Regions from separate parts of the Rhizobium sp. Nf11,1 genome, predicted to be linked through region 1. Evidence: predicted binding sites of a transcription regulator. Region 1 holds the regulator's gene; the other holds the start of a gene.

Region 1 (6,842 bases):
TTCGTCACCGTCGATATAGGTGATTTTCGATTCACAGGATGCGGTCGAGGTGAAGCCCGGATCGTAAGTGAAGGAAGCGGTGTTCTTGTAGAGGGCACCGATGTCGATGACGCTCGGGCCGATCGTGCCGCTTTTAACGGCGAGGTCAACCGATTTGTCACCGATTTTTATTGTAGCGCTTTGATCCGTCATGCTGTCCTCCGAAATGTCGGTGGCGCCACAAAAGCGCCATAGGGGTTAAGCGTCCTTTCCGATAGCTATATGATCGTGACGCTAATGCCAAGTTACCGTGACGGCATTTTGTGCATTGCGGCATCACCTTTTAGGCACTGCAGCGATGAGCCGCACGCATAGCGGAAGCCGATGATTCGACTGGCCTTTTGCCGCTTACGATTTTCCCTCGTATTTCAATCGATTATCCTTGCCGGATTTGCTTGAAGGTTGCATTCTTAGGGCCTGGCGGGGTGATCTTGGGCGGGGCATGCAGGAAACGACGACAGCCGAATTGCGGCCGCAAGCGGGCATCGGTCTTGCCGATCCGCCAGATTTTCCTGCGCCTGCGGTGGTGACTCAATCGGTAAGGACGCAGTCGCAGACCCCATTGCATCGTCGGCTGCTGGCCACCGCCGGGCAATCGCTCCGTGCCGGGGCCTGCATGCTGGGCGAAGAGGCCGATCATGGCCGCCTGCTGCTGTTCTCGCCGGTCTTCCTCGGAGCCGGCTCGGCCTTCTGGTTTCTTGCGGCATCGGATTTTCCCCTCATTGCATCGCTGCTCTGCCTGCTGGTGTCGGCGGCCGCGGTTTTCCTCACCGATCCCAGCCGACCGGCCTTGCGCGCAAGTTTCATGGCGCTGGCACTTTTCGCCGGCGGCATGCTCTCAGCTCAGTTCGAGAGCTGGCGGGCTTCGACGGTGATCCTCGATTCATCCGTGACGACGACGGTGACTGGCCGCGTCGAACGGCGGGAAGGCGACGGGCGCGGGCGCTGGCGCTACATTCTTGCCGTCGCCGGCACCGAGGCGCCGGAGCTGAAACGGCCGCCGAGACGCATCACCGCGATCGTCCGGGGCGCCGATGCGCCTTTCGAGATCGGCGACATCATCACCGGAAAGGCACGTCTGACGCCGCCGGCGGGGCCCGCACTTCCCGCGCTCAACGACTTCTCCTTCGGTGCCTATTTCGACGGCATCGGCGCCAACGGTTTCTTCTATGGTGCGCCGGAGAAACTCGACTTGGAGGCAGGCCCGCAGGCGGCCAGGTCGACGGCGGACGCCCTGCTCGAATGGCTCTACCAGCTGCGCAGCAGCATCGGCGACCGCATAAGATCGATCCTGCCCGACGACACCGGCGCCTTTGCCGCTGCGCTGGTGACGGACGAACGGCGCGCCATATCGCACGCGACGACGGAGGCGCTGCGCCAGTCCGGCCTTGCCCATATCGTCGCGATCTCGGGCCTCAACATGGCGCTGTCGGCTGGCATCTTCTTCGTCGGCTTTCGGATGCTGCTCAGCCTCTTTCCCGGCGTCGCCCAAGCCTATCCGACAAAGAAAATCGCCGCTGCCGGCGCGCTCATCGCCGTCACCGCCTATTACCTGATCTCCGGTTTCGGGGTTTCGGCCGAGCGCGCCTTTATCATGATGGCCATCATGCTGATTGCCGTCTTCTTCGACCGGCCGTCGATCAGCCTGCGCAATGTCGTTCTCTCCGCGCTCATCATCATCGCCATTTCACCTTCGGAAGTATTGGGACCGAGCTTTCAGATGTCCTTTGCCGCCACATTGGCCTTGGTATCGGGCTATCAGTTGTGGAAGGACAGGCGTGTCCGCGAAAACGCTTTTCTGAAACTGCCGATCATCAGGCCGGTGGTTGCCGTCGCCGGTTTCTTCGGCGGCGTCTTCCTGACCTCGCTGATCGGCGGCTTTTCCACCGCATTGTTTTCGATCGAGCATTTTCATCGCCTGACGGCTTACGGCCTGCCGGCAAACCTTGCGACGATGCCGATTATCTCCTTCATCGTCATGCCGGCCGGATTGTTGGCGATGTTGCTCATGCCTTTCGGTCTGGACGCTCCGCTCTGGAAGGTCGTCGGATTCGGCCTCGATCTGGTGATTGCGGTTGCCAAGACAGTGTCCGGCTGGGGCGGTGATATCGGCATCGGCCGCTTGCCCGGCTGGTATTTCGCAGTGGCGGTGGCAGGCTTTCTGCTGCTGACGCTGCTGCGCACTCGGCTGCGCCATGTCGGCACATCGATCATCGCCATCTCCACGCTCATCGTGCTGCTTCTGCCGGTTCCCCGGCCGCCGGATCTGGTGATTTCGGAGGATGGCAGTCTGGTTGCGGTCGTCGCGGCTGAGGCAATAGCTTCCAACCGTGAAAACCCGCCGGATTTCATATTCGACCAGTGGCAGAGAGCGCTGGTGCTGCCGACACATGATCCGCCGAAGATGCTGGATGGTCCGGCCATTCCGCCGGAAGGAGAAGACCGCCGTGTCAGGCTTTCCCGCGATCAGCAGAACGAAGCGAGTGCAGCGATGCGGGCAGCCGCCGCAGGCGGTGAAGCAAACCGTTTTTCCTGCGTCAAGAAGGCTTGGTGCACATCAAGACTTGGCAATGGCAATATCGTCACCGTCATCGACAATGCCGCCTATCTCGGCCCGGCCTGCGATACGGCCGATATCGTCGTGACCTCGGTCCGTCTGCGTTTCAATAGCTGCCGTTCAGGCGGCACGCTTTTCACCGGCGAGACGCTGCGCAGGACCGGTTCGCTTGAATTGCGCTTCGCCGATGCCGGCCTGGAGGTCACCACCGCCTTCGATGCTTTGTCGCGACCATGGATGCGCCATCGCGCCTATGATTGGCGCAATGATCGTTTTACCGATTCCAGCCCATCCGGCGTCAGTGATAGCGACGGATGAGGCCGACGAGCTTGCCCTGCACCTTGACGCGGTCGGGCCCGAAGATGCGGGTCTCATAAGCCGGGTTGGCGGCCTCGAGCGCGATCGAGGCACCCTTGCGGCGAAAACGCTTCAGCGTTGCTTCCTCGTCATCGACGAGGGCAACGACGATATCGCCGGGACTGGCGGTACTGCCGTTGCGAATGATCACGGTGTCGCCGTCGAAGATGCCGGCGTCGATCATCGAATCGCCTTTGACCTCCAGCGCATAGTGCTCACCGGAGCCGAGCATATCTGCGGGAACGACGATATCGTGGGTGTTGTTCTGGATCGCCGAGATCGGAACGCCGGCGGCGATACGTCCCATGACCGGCACGGAGACGGAGTTGCCATTGTCGGCGACCGGCTTTGGCGCAGCGGGGGCGGCGACCGGCTGGGGCTTGCCGAGGCTGCCCTCGATGACGCTCGGCGAAAAACCGCGACGCTGAAGACTGGGGTTATAGGCCTCCGGAAGCTTGATCACCTCGAGTGCCCGGGCGCGGTTCGGTAGGCGGCGAATGAAGCCGCGTTCCTCAAGCGCCGTGATCAGGCGGTGAATGCCGGATTTCGAGGCGAGGTCCAGGGCATCCTTCATTTCGTCGAAAGAGGGAGGAACGCCGGATTCCTTCATGCGCTCATGGATGAAAAGGAGAAGCTCCTGTTGTTTGCGCGTGAGCATCGACGTCAGACCCCGTGATTGAAACAAATCCAGAACGGACACTATATGTTCCATATGTGTTCCGCAAGTAGCTAAATTTCCGTAAAAGTTCACGTCAACTCGCGGAGATTTTTATTTTCATTTGCCGGATTGGCGCACATGTCTTGCATTGAGGGAGGTGCTGTCGCACATCTCTTGTCTCTTGCCGGTTTCAGGAGGGATATTCATGAACGCGCATTCCGCCAGGTCGCACCCGCTGGATCATGTCGTGCTGCCCGTGGTCAATATCGATCTGGCGCGTGAGAGGCTCGGCAAGCTCGGTTTCACCGTCGCCGCCGATGCGCGCCATCCCTTCGGAACGGAGAATGCCTGCGTCTTTTTCGCCGACAAGACCTATCTGGAGCCGCTTGGCGTGGCGAGTGTCGACGAGAGCGAAGCAGCGGCCCGCCAGGGCAACGTCTTCATCGCCCGCAATCGCGCCTTCCGTTTCCGCTGCGGCGAGGAGGGACTTTCTGCGCTGGCCTTCCTCAGCGAGGATGCCGACCTCGATCATAAGCGCTTCGTCAGCAACGGCGCGAGCGCCGGTGAGATGTTGCAGTTCAGCCGGCCGATGCGGATGCCGGACGGTTCGGAGAGCGTCGGCAGCTTTAAGCTGGCCTTTGCAGCTGATTTGCGCGCCCCCGATTTCTTTCTCTTTACTTGCCAGCGCATCAATTCGTTCCCTACAGATCGCGCCGCGCTGGAGACGCACGCCAATGGCGTGATCGGCATTGCCGAGATCGCACTTTGTGCACCGGACCCGGCGGCATTCGCCGCCTTCGTCGGGCTCGCGATTGGGCAGGCGGCGGTGGAGAAAACCGGTTTCGGCATGAATATCGCGGCATCGAATGCAAAGATCAGCTTGATGACGCCGGAAGGGCTGGAGGCCTATTTCGAAACCACTGTCTCATCAGCCGATCGCGGCCTGCGGGGGCGGGCAATCCTCTTCACCGTCATCGATCTTGCCGTGACAGAAGCGCATTTGGGTGCTAACGGGATCACATTCACACGCAAGAACAATCGCATTCTGGTGAAGCCCACGCCCGGGCAGGGTGCGCTCTTCGCCTTCGAGGAAACACGATGAGCACCGACACGAATTCCGAAGTCAGGATCGGCGAAGGCGGAGGCCAGGTCACTTTTTCCAATACTGGCCGCTTGTCGCTGATCGCCGGTCCATGCCAGATGGAGAGCCGGGATCACGCCTTCATGGTCGCCGGCACGCTGAAGGAGCTTTGCGGCAAGCTCGGCATTGGCCTCGTCTACAAGAGCTCCTTCGACAAGGCGAACCGTACCTCGCTCTCGGCTGAACGCGGCATCGGCCTGGAAAAGGGCATGGAGGTCTTTGCCGACCTCAAGAAGGAATTCGGCTTTCCCGTCATAACCGACGTCCATACGGCCGAGCAATGCGCCGAGGTGGCCAAGGTGGTCGATGTTCTGCAGATCCCGGCCTTCCTCTGCCGTCAGACCGACCTTCTGATCGCCGCCGCCAAGACCGGCCGCGCCGTCAATGTCAAGAAGGGCCAGTTCCTCGCCCCTTGGGATATGAAGAACGTTCTGAAGAAGCTCAACGCCAGCGGCAATTCGAATGTGCTCTTGTGCGAGCGCGGTGCCTCCTTCGGCTACAATACGCTGGTTTCCGACATGCGTTCGCTGCCGATCATGGCGGCGATGGGAGCTCCCGTCATTTTTGACGCCACCCATTCCGTGGCGCAGCCGGGCGGGCAGGGCGATTCCTCCGGCGGCCAGCGCGAGTTCGTGGAAACGCTGGCGCGCGCGGCAGTGGCGACGGGAATTGCCGGCGTCTTCGTCGAAACCCATCAGGATCCCGACAACGCACCGTCCGACGGGCCGAACATGGTCTATCTCAAGGACATGCCGCGACTGCTTGAGAAGCTGCTGGCCTTCGATGCGATCGCCAAGGCCTAACGTTCAACAGCCTGACATGATCGTGGTTTAGGCCACGATACGATACCCGTTCGAAGGCGGGAAATTGCGCCATTGTAATTTGCACGCCTTCGATTATGACAGGCGTCGAACGACTTATCACCCACCGAGCAGGAAGAACCCATGACTGCAATCACCGATATCATCGCCCGCGAGATCCTCGATAGCCGTGGCAATCCCACCGTCGAAGTCGACGTCTATCTCGAAGACGGCAGCATGGGCCGCGCGGCCGTTCCCTCGGGCGCCTCGACGGGCGCACATGAGGCGGTCGAGCTGCGCGACGGCGGCAAGCGCTATCTCGGCAAGGGCGTCGAAAAGGCGGTCGAGGCCGCCAACACCGAGATCTTCGACGCGATCGGCGGCATCGATGCCGAAAATCAGATCCAGATCGACAACATCATGATCGAGCTCGATGGCACGCCGAACAAGTCGCGCCTCGGCGCCAACGCCATCCTCGGCGTCTCGCTCGCCGTCGCCAAGGCTGCGGCCCAGGCATCCGGCCTGCCGCTTTACCGTTACGTCGGCGGCGCTTCCGCCAGCCTCCTGCCGGTGCCGATGATGAACATCATCAACGGCGGCGCTCATGCCGACAACCCGATCGACTTCCAGGAATTCATGATCCTGCCGGTCGGCGCCGATTCGATCGCCGACGCCGTGCGCATGGGTTCGGAAGTCTTCCATACGCTCCGCAAGGAGCTTGCCGCGCAGGGCCACAACACCAATGTCGGCGACGAAGGCGGCTTCGCTCCCGGCCTGAAGAGTGCGCCCGAAGCCCTGGACTTCATCATGAAGTCGATCGAGAAAGCCGGCTACAAGCCGGGCGACGACATGTGCCTCGGCCTCGACTGCGCCTCGACGGAATTCTTCAAGGACGGCAAGTATGTTCTGGAGGGCGAAGGCCGCACGCTCGAGTCGGGCGCCATGGCCGAATATCTGGCCGAGCTCGCCGGCAAATACCCGATCATCTCGATCGAAGACGGCATGGCCGAAGACGACTGGGAGGGCTGGAAGGCGCTGACCGATCTGATCGGCAAGAAGACTCAGCTCGTCGGCGACGATCTCTTCGTCACCAACTCGGCCCGCCTTCGCGACGGCATCCGCATGGGCGTCGCCAACTCGATCCTCGTCAAGGTCAACCAGATCGGGTCTCTGACGGAAACGCTTGATGCCGTTAACACGGCGCATAAGGCAGCCTATACCGCCGTCATGTCGCACCGCTCCGGAGAAACGGAAGATTCGACCATTGCCGATCTCGCCGTCGCCACCAAC
Region 2 (6,842 bases), on a different contig from region 1:
ATCCCACGCGATCGGTTCCGCCGCCCGCGACGCCGCCAAGGTCAAGGCCGAAGAGGATCGCCGCACCGTCGAGGCCAGCCTGTCGGAAAAGATCAAGGCTGCGGAAGCCCGGATCGCCGACATCAAGGCCAAGGCCTTCGCCGACGTCGGCACCATTGCCGAGGAAACGGCAGCCGCCGTCGTCGAACAGCTGATCGGCAGCAGCGCTGCGCAGGCAGATGTCGCCGCCGCCGTCGCGGCCGCCAAGAAGGAGGCTTGATCGATGGAATTTCATTTCGACGCGACTTTCTTCGCCTTTGTCGGCCTCGTCCTCTTTCTGGCGCTGGTCGTCTATCTGAAGGTTCCGGGCATGATGGCACGCTCGCTCGACGACCGCGCCGACCAGATCCGTAATGAATTAGCCGAAGCCAAGCGCCTGCGCGAGGAAGCCCAGCATCTGCTCGCTGAATACCAGCGCAAGCGCAAGGAAGCGGAAGCGGAAGCGGCCCATATCGTTGCCGCCGCTGAGCGCGAAGCCGAGATGCTGACCGCCGAGGCGAAGAAGAAGACGGAAGAATTCGTCGCCAACCGCACGGCGCTCTCGGAGCAGAAGATCAAGCAGGCCGAGGCCGATGCGATGAAGGCGGTGCGTTCCGCCGCCGTCGACCTTGCCATCGCGGCCGCAGAAACGGTGCTGGCCAAGAAGGCCGACGGCAAGGTCCAGTCCGAGCTCTTCGGCAACGCCGTCGGACAGGTCAAGACACGGCTCAACTGAGCGGTATCAACTGGAATAAGGAAAGGCCGGGCATGTCCCGGCCTTTTTCTTTGGTGATAAGGCCTGTTCTTTGCTTGGCCTCGTGCGGAGGCAGCGTAGCGTCCCTGCTCCGGCGTCCGCCCCTCATCCGGCTGCCGCCACCTTCTCCCCGCTTGCAGGGAGAAGGGGACATGCAGCAACCTTTCTGTCCCCTCCACTCTGTCCTTTTGCAGCTCGCTCTCGGATGGCCTTACGAGTGGACGTGTCTGCGAGAGCTAGACTAAGAGGGGAACGGAGAGGGTGCGGTATATCCCCTTCTCCCGCATGCGGGGAGAAGGTGGCGGCAGCCGGATGAGGGGCTGATCGCCAGTCCAAAGGCGGAATATGCCGATCTTTTTTCGGCGACTATTCCGAAAGCAGTTCGTCCATCTCAGGCTCGTCGCCGTCCTTCCGCAGTGGCCGAAAGCTCATCCGGTGCAGGGAGCAGGGGCCGTGCTGTTCAATGCCGGCGCGGTGCTGCGCCGTGCCGTAGCCGGCGTGGGCCGCAAAACCGTAATCGGGAAATACATGATGCGCCCGCGCCATCATCCGATCGCGCGTCACCTTGGCGACGATAGAGGCGGCGGCGATAGAAACCGAGCGGGCGTCACCCTTGACCACGGCCTGTCCTGGGCAATCGAGGCCGGGCGGCACATCAAGCCCATCTGTCAGGACGTAGCTTGCGGGAATGGCGAGGCTGCAGATGGCGCGGCGCATCGCGTCAAGGCTTGCCTTGCGTATGTCCGTTTCGTCGATCCGGGTCGAGCTGGAGGAGGCGATGGAAACCGTCGCCGTCGCCAGGATCTGCGCGAAGAGTTCTTCGCGCCGCTGGGCCGAGAGCTGCTTGGAATCGTTGAGGCCTTCAGGGATGCGCTTCGGATCGAGGATGACCGCAGCGGCCACCACGGGCCCCGCCAGCGGCCCGCGGCCTGCCTCGTCGGCGCCGGCGACCGGCCAGTGGCCGGCCTTGCGTGCTTTGAGCTCGAGCTTGAAATCCGGCACGAGAGGGACCGTGTCGAAAAGCAGGGGAGAATCGGGTGGCGTGCGACGTTTCATGCGGCTGAACCTCGCACGCCAACCCGATTTCCCGCAAGTCCCCGGATCAGGGCGGCGGCCGGGGACGGTCCGGCGGATGGAGGCGGTCAGGGCCATCCGCGGAAATTGCGCTCGGGGCTCGAAAACAGGGCGGATTTTCTGAGCAGCCGATGCGCAAGCTTAAAAAATCAGAGCAGCGACAGCTGTACGCCGCTGCCATCCGGTGGCACGAACAGATCGTCGCGCAACGGCACGCTGCGGCGTGTCAGCTCGAAGCGTCTCGCCGCCATTTCGAAGCGCCGGGCGATCTGCCAGGCATAGGGGCCGGCGCCCTTCATGCGCTTGCCGAATTCGGCGTCGTAATCCTTGCCGCCGCGCATCGAGCGCACCAGCGACATCACGTGCCGGTAACGATCGGGATAGTGCTGCAGCAACCAGTCGCGAAAGAGCGGGCTGACTTCAAGCGGCAGCCTGAGGATGACATAACTCGCCCCGGTCGCGCCGGCAGCCTTCGCCGATTCCAGAATGCGCTCCAATTCGTGATCGTTCAGCGCCGGGATCAGCGGAGCGGCCATGACGGCAGTCTGGATCCCTGCCTCAGACAGCGCATGAATGGTCTCCAGCCGTCGCGGCGGCGTGGCGGCGCGCGGTTCCATCGCCCGGGCAAGCTTGCGGTCGAGCGTGGTGACCGAGATGCCGACGCGCACCAGGTTTTTGCCGGCCATCTCCTGCAGAATGTCGAGATCGCGCAGGATCATCGCCGACTTGGTGACGATCGACACCGGATGGTTCGCCTTGTTCAGCACCTCGAGGATGCCGCGCATAATGCGCCATTCCTTCTCGATCGGTTGATAGGGGTCGGTATTGGTGCCGATCGCGATCACCCTCACCTTGTACCCCGGCTTGGCGAGCTCCCGCTCCAAGAGCTTCGCCGCATCGGGCTTGGCGAAGAGCTTCGTCTCGAAATCGAGCCCCGCCGAAAGCCCCATATAGGCGTGCGTCGGGCGGGCGAAACAATAGATGCAGCCGTGCTCGCAGCCGCGATAGGGATTGATCGAGCGGTCGAAAGAAAGGTCCGGCGATTCATTGCGTGTAATCGCGGTGCGCGGCTTTTCGATCTGAACCACGGTCTTGAACGGTGGCAGTTCTTCCAGCGTCTGCCAACCGTCGTCGAAGGTCTCCCGCTGCAGCGTTTCGAACCGGCCTGTTGGGTTCAGTCCCGCTCCACGCCCGCGCCGCCGGTCAACCTCGACCCGAAGACCGGAGGACACGATCATCGCATCGGCAATATCTGCCGTATTGGCAGGCGCGAATGCGGCCTGCCCTGCCAGGGACTGCTCTCTCATCGGATTCTCCCGCAGCGGAAAGCCGTTGTCTCCGCCCGTTTGTGATGATTAAATTCCTATCGATAAAACGAGAACAATGCAAGAACAAAATACGTAAAACGGTGCTGGCAAAAAATTGTGCGGCGCATTATGAATAGTCGATGTTGACGGTTGTTCTCGAATGCCAGGATCAGGAATCCGAACTGGCGCAGACCTTATCGGTATTGGTGGCAGGCGCGGTGGAAGGGCTCGTCAGCGATGTGATCGTGCTCGATCACGGCTCGCGCGACGGCACCTCGCGGGTCGCCGACGCCGCCGGCTGCCGGTTCCATTCACAATGGGATATCAAGGACATCGTGCGCTCCGCCCGAGGCGAATGGCTGCTCTTTATCGAGCCGGGCGCCAGGCCGCAGGCCGGCTGGATCGATGAGATCGCCGAATATGTGGCGCTGAATAAGACACCAGCGCGCTTTGCCGCGTCGCGCGGCTACCGCCGCCCGTTCTTCCAGCGCGTTGCCCGCGGTCGACCGCCGCTGGAGCTTGGCTTGTTGATGCCGAAGAACCTGGCGCTCGCCGCCGCCAGAAGCGGGATGCCTGTTGCCGACTTCGCCAAGGGCCAGAAGCCGCGCAAGCTTGCAAGTGAATTGATTCCTTCCTGGGTGGCGCGTGCCACGCGGTAGAATGCCCGTCGCTGCATCGACCCTGTCTGAGAGATTGTCTCTCACCTAACCCTCTCCCCGTAGAAGCGGGGTGAGGGGACGTGCCCCAATGCAACGTCGAGATGGAGAAAGCCGGCGCGGCATATCCCCTTCGCCCGCAAGCGGGAAGGTGGCGGCAGCCGGATGGCTGGTCTCGTCGCAAGCGCGCTTTGGTGATTACTTCCCGCCATCGCGCAAAGATGGCGTCCAATAGAATTTCGCGCTATAATTCACCTATGGCGCCGCCGAAGCGCCGCGCTTCGCAACGGGTGCCGTGGAATGCCGGTGAACGGCAGAACAGGTCGGCGAAAAATCTCCTCTTCTGCCGGGTTTCCGGCGAAAGGAGGTGCGTCATGCCACGCGGTAGGATTTACCGCATGCGCGGTAGGATCTACGGCGTACGCGGTAGGATCTACGGCCTGCTGGCCGTCATATTGCCGACATTGGTGATCGCGCATCCGAATTCAGCAGCATCGCAGACGATGCTCAGTTGCGCAGGCCGATCCGACGTCGTCAGTTTCCTCGACAGGAATTTCGGTGAGAAGCTCACCGCCGTCGGCCTGATCAACCAAAACGCCGTTCTCGAGGTCTATGCCGCCAAAAGCGGCACCTGGACGCTCGTCGTCACGGATGTCCACGGCATAAGTTGCATTCTGCTGTCGGGTGATAGCTGGGATTCGATGCCGGCTCTGCCGGGCATTGCCACATAACAAAGGCCAGCGCGTCGGCCTCGAAAGTCTAAATCGGGTTTTCGACGGCGCGATCGCGGCACTGTAACGGCAGCGCCAGTCTATTTCTTTGCGCCGCGTTTCAGATGCTCGTCCAGGCGCGGCATGATCTCGACAAAGTTGCAAGGCACGCTCCGATAGTCGAGCTGTGCTTTCAATATGCCGTCCCAGGCGTCCCGGCAGGCTCCGGGCGAGCCGGGCAGGGCGAAGATGAACGTGGAGTTGGCAACGCCCGCGGTGGCGCGCGACTGGATGGTCGCCGTGCCGATCTTGTCATAGGAGATACGGTGGAAGACAGCGGAAAAGCCATCCATGCGCTTTTCGAACAGCGGCTCCAGCGCTTCGGGCGTCACGTCTCGGCCGGTAAAGCCGGTGCCGCCCGTGGTGATAACGACATCGATCTCATCCCGCTCGGTCCAGGCTTTGACCTGAGCGGCGATTTTCTCCCGGTCGTCGGGCACGATCGCCCGCTCGACCAGCCTGTGGCCGGCCTCGGCGATCCGCGCCGCCAGCGTATCGCCGGACTTGTCCGTCTCCGGCGTGCGCGTATCCGAGACGGTGAGGACGGCTATGCCGACGGCGATGAAGGGCCGTTTTTCGTCCAAACCTGCCATCACATGCCTCCCGAAACCGTTTCCGTCGCCTGGAAATACCAGTCGGGCTGCGCCTCGTGAAGAGCCGCCGTCGCATCGCGCGCGGCGGCCATATTGGCGAAGATTCCGAAGCAGGTGGCGCCGGAGCCGGACATGCGGGCAAGAAGAGCGCCCTCAGCCTGCAGCATCGCCGAGATCGCCGCGATTTCGGGCACGGCTTCGCGTGCCGGTGGCTCCAGGTCGTTGCGAGCCGCGCCGATCGCCGCAAGCCAGCCTTCGGTGTGTGCGAGCCTCAGGGGTGAATTGTTCTTTGCCGTGAGCCGCCGGAAAACCTCCGGCGTCGAAACGCCCTTCAGCGGGTTGGCCAGCACCATGGCAAAGGCCGGCAGATCGGGCACGGCTTCGATCTCCTCCCCGATGCCGCGGGCAATCAGCGGCCGGCTCTCGAGGCACATGGGCACGTCGGCGCCGAGCTTCAGCGCCAGCGCCGCCAGCGGTTCCACCGGCAATCGCAAGCCCCAGAGGCGCATCAGCCCCCGCAGGGTCGCCGCCGCATCGGCCGAGCCGCCGCCGATGCCGGAGGCAACGGGCAGGTTCTTCTGGAGATGGATGTGAACAGGGAAGGCAAGGGCGCCGACAGCCTCGCGCAGGAGATCGCGCGCTCTGATTACAAGGTTGGTGTCGCCGTCGCCGGCAAGCGTCTCTCCGAAGCGGCCCGACAGGGTGAAGGCGTCGGCCTGCGCGGGCAGGAAGCCCAGCCGGTCGCCGCAATCTGCGAAGGTCACCAGCATATCGAGCATGTGATAGCCGTCCGGCCGCTGGCCCGTCACATGCAGGGCGAGATTGATCTTCGCGCGCGCCTCTTCGGTGACGCCGAAAGCGTCGGCCAAGCCCTGCTCAGGCATCGGTCGCGCCCGTCAGGACTTCTTGTCGACCGGCGGCGGGGTGACCGGCGCCGGATCCGGTTGCTTCTTGTCGGCCGCCTTGGCATCGTCGCTAGCGGGCAGACCGTTTGCGATCTTTTCCTTGATCTTCGGAATTTCGGCCGCTTCAGGCTCGGAGGCGAGCGCCCGGTTCCACTGGTAGACTGCTTCGAGCTTGCGCCCGACCCGCCAGTAGGCATCGCCGAGATGGTCGTTGATCGTCGCGTCGCCGGCCTTGATCTGCGCAGCCCGCTCCAGCTCGTCGACGGCGTCGTCGAAGCGGTTAAGGCGGAAATAGGCCCAGCCGAGCGAATCGATGATGTAGCCGTCGTCAGGGCGAAGATCGACAGCCTTCTTGATCATGGCGAGGCCGTCGTCGAGATTCCGGTTCATGTCGATCCAGGAATAGCCGAGATAGTTCAGCACCTGCGGCTGGTCGGGGTTGAGCTCCAGGGCTTTTCGGAAATTCGGTTCGGCCTGGTCCCACTTCTTCAGCCGCTCATAGGCAATGCCGCGCTGGAAGAAGACGCTCCAGTTGGCGCGGCCGGGGATTGGGCCGATCACTTCGACCGCCTTGTCGTAATTGGCGGCCATCGCCTCGTAGTCCTTGGCGTCGGAGAGCACGCTGCCATAGGCGAGGTAGCTGCGGATATCCTTCGGATCGGAGGCGATCAGCGCCTGCAGGTGCTTGCGCGCCTCGTCGACCTTGCCGCCCTGGGCAAGGGCGAGGCCGAGTTGAAGCTCGGAGATGCGTCGCATCGGCGAATC

Evidence for each region. The regulator LexA, encoded in region 1, represses DNA repair genes until DNA is damaged. The targets are predictions, from matches to a motif close to TGTTCNNNNTGTGTTCNG.
Region 2: a site for LexA is predicted at 3,223-3,240, ahead of ACQ7C1_RS02005 (PA0069 family radical SAM protein). Genes of this name have one in related genera too.

Annotation. Positions count from the first base shown of each region.
Region 1 covers NZ_JBOBHU010000017.1:39,166-46,007, forward strand. The annotation lists gene gltA (citrate synthase) at 1-192, opposite strand, end outside; gene ACQ7C1_RS22740 (ComEC/Rec2 family competence protein) at 482-2,914, shown strand; gene lexA (transcriptional repressor LexA) at 2,895-3,611, opposite strand; gene ACQ7C1_RS22750 (VOC family protein) at 3,817-4,713, shown strand; gene kdsA (3-deoxy-8-phosphooctulonate synthase) at 4,710-5,555, shown strand; gene eno (phosphopyruvate hydratase) at 5,697-6,842, shown strand, end outside.
Region 2 covers NZ_JBOBHU010000001.1:407,172-414,013, forward strand. The annotation lists gene ACQ7C1_RS01990 (F0F1 ATP synthase subunit B) at 1-259, shown strand, start outside; gene ACQ7C1_RS01995 (F0F1 ATP synthase subunit B) at 263-754, shown strand; gene ACQ7C1_RS02000 (ribonuclease HII) at 1,139-1,828, opposite strand; gene ACQ7C1_RS02005 (PA0069 family radical SAM protein) at 1,996-3,153, opposite strand; gene ACQ7C1_RS02010 (glycosyltransferase family A protein) at 3,294-3,812, shown strand; gene ACQ7C1_RS02015 (hypothetical protein) at 4,184-4,540, shown strand; gene moaB (molybdenum cofactor biosynthesis protein B) at 4,621-5,172, opposite strand; gene ACQ7C1_RS02025 (4-(cytidine 5'-diphospho)-2-C-methyl-D-erythritol kinase) at 5,172-6,056, opposite strand; gene ACQ7C1_RS02030 (tetratricopeptide repeat protein) at 6,069-6,842, opposite strand, start outside.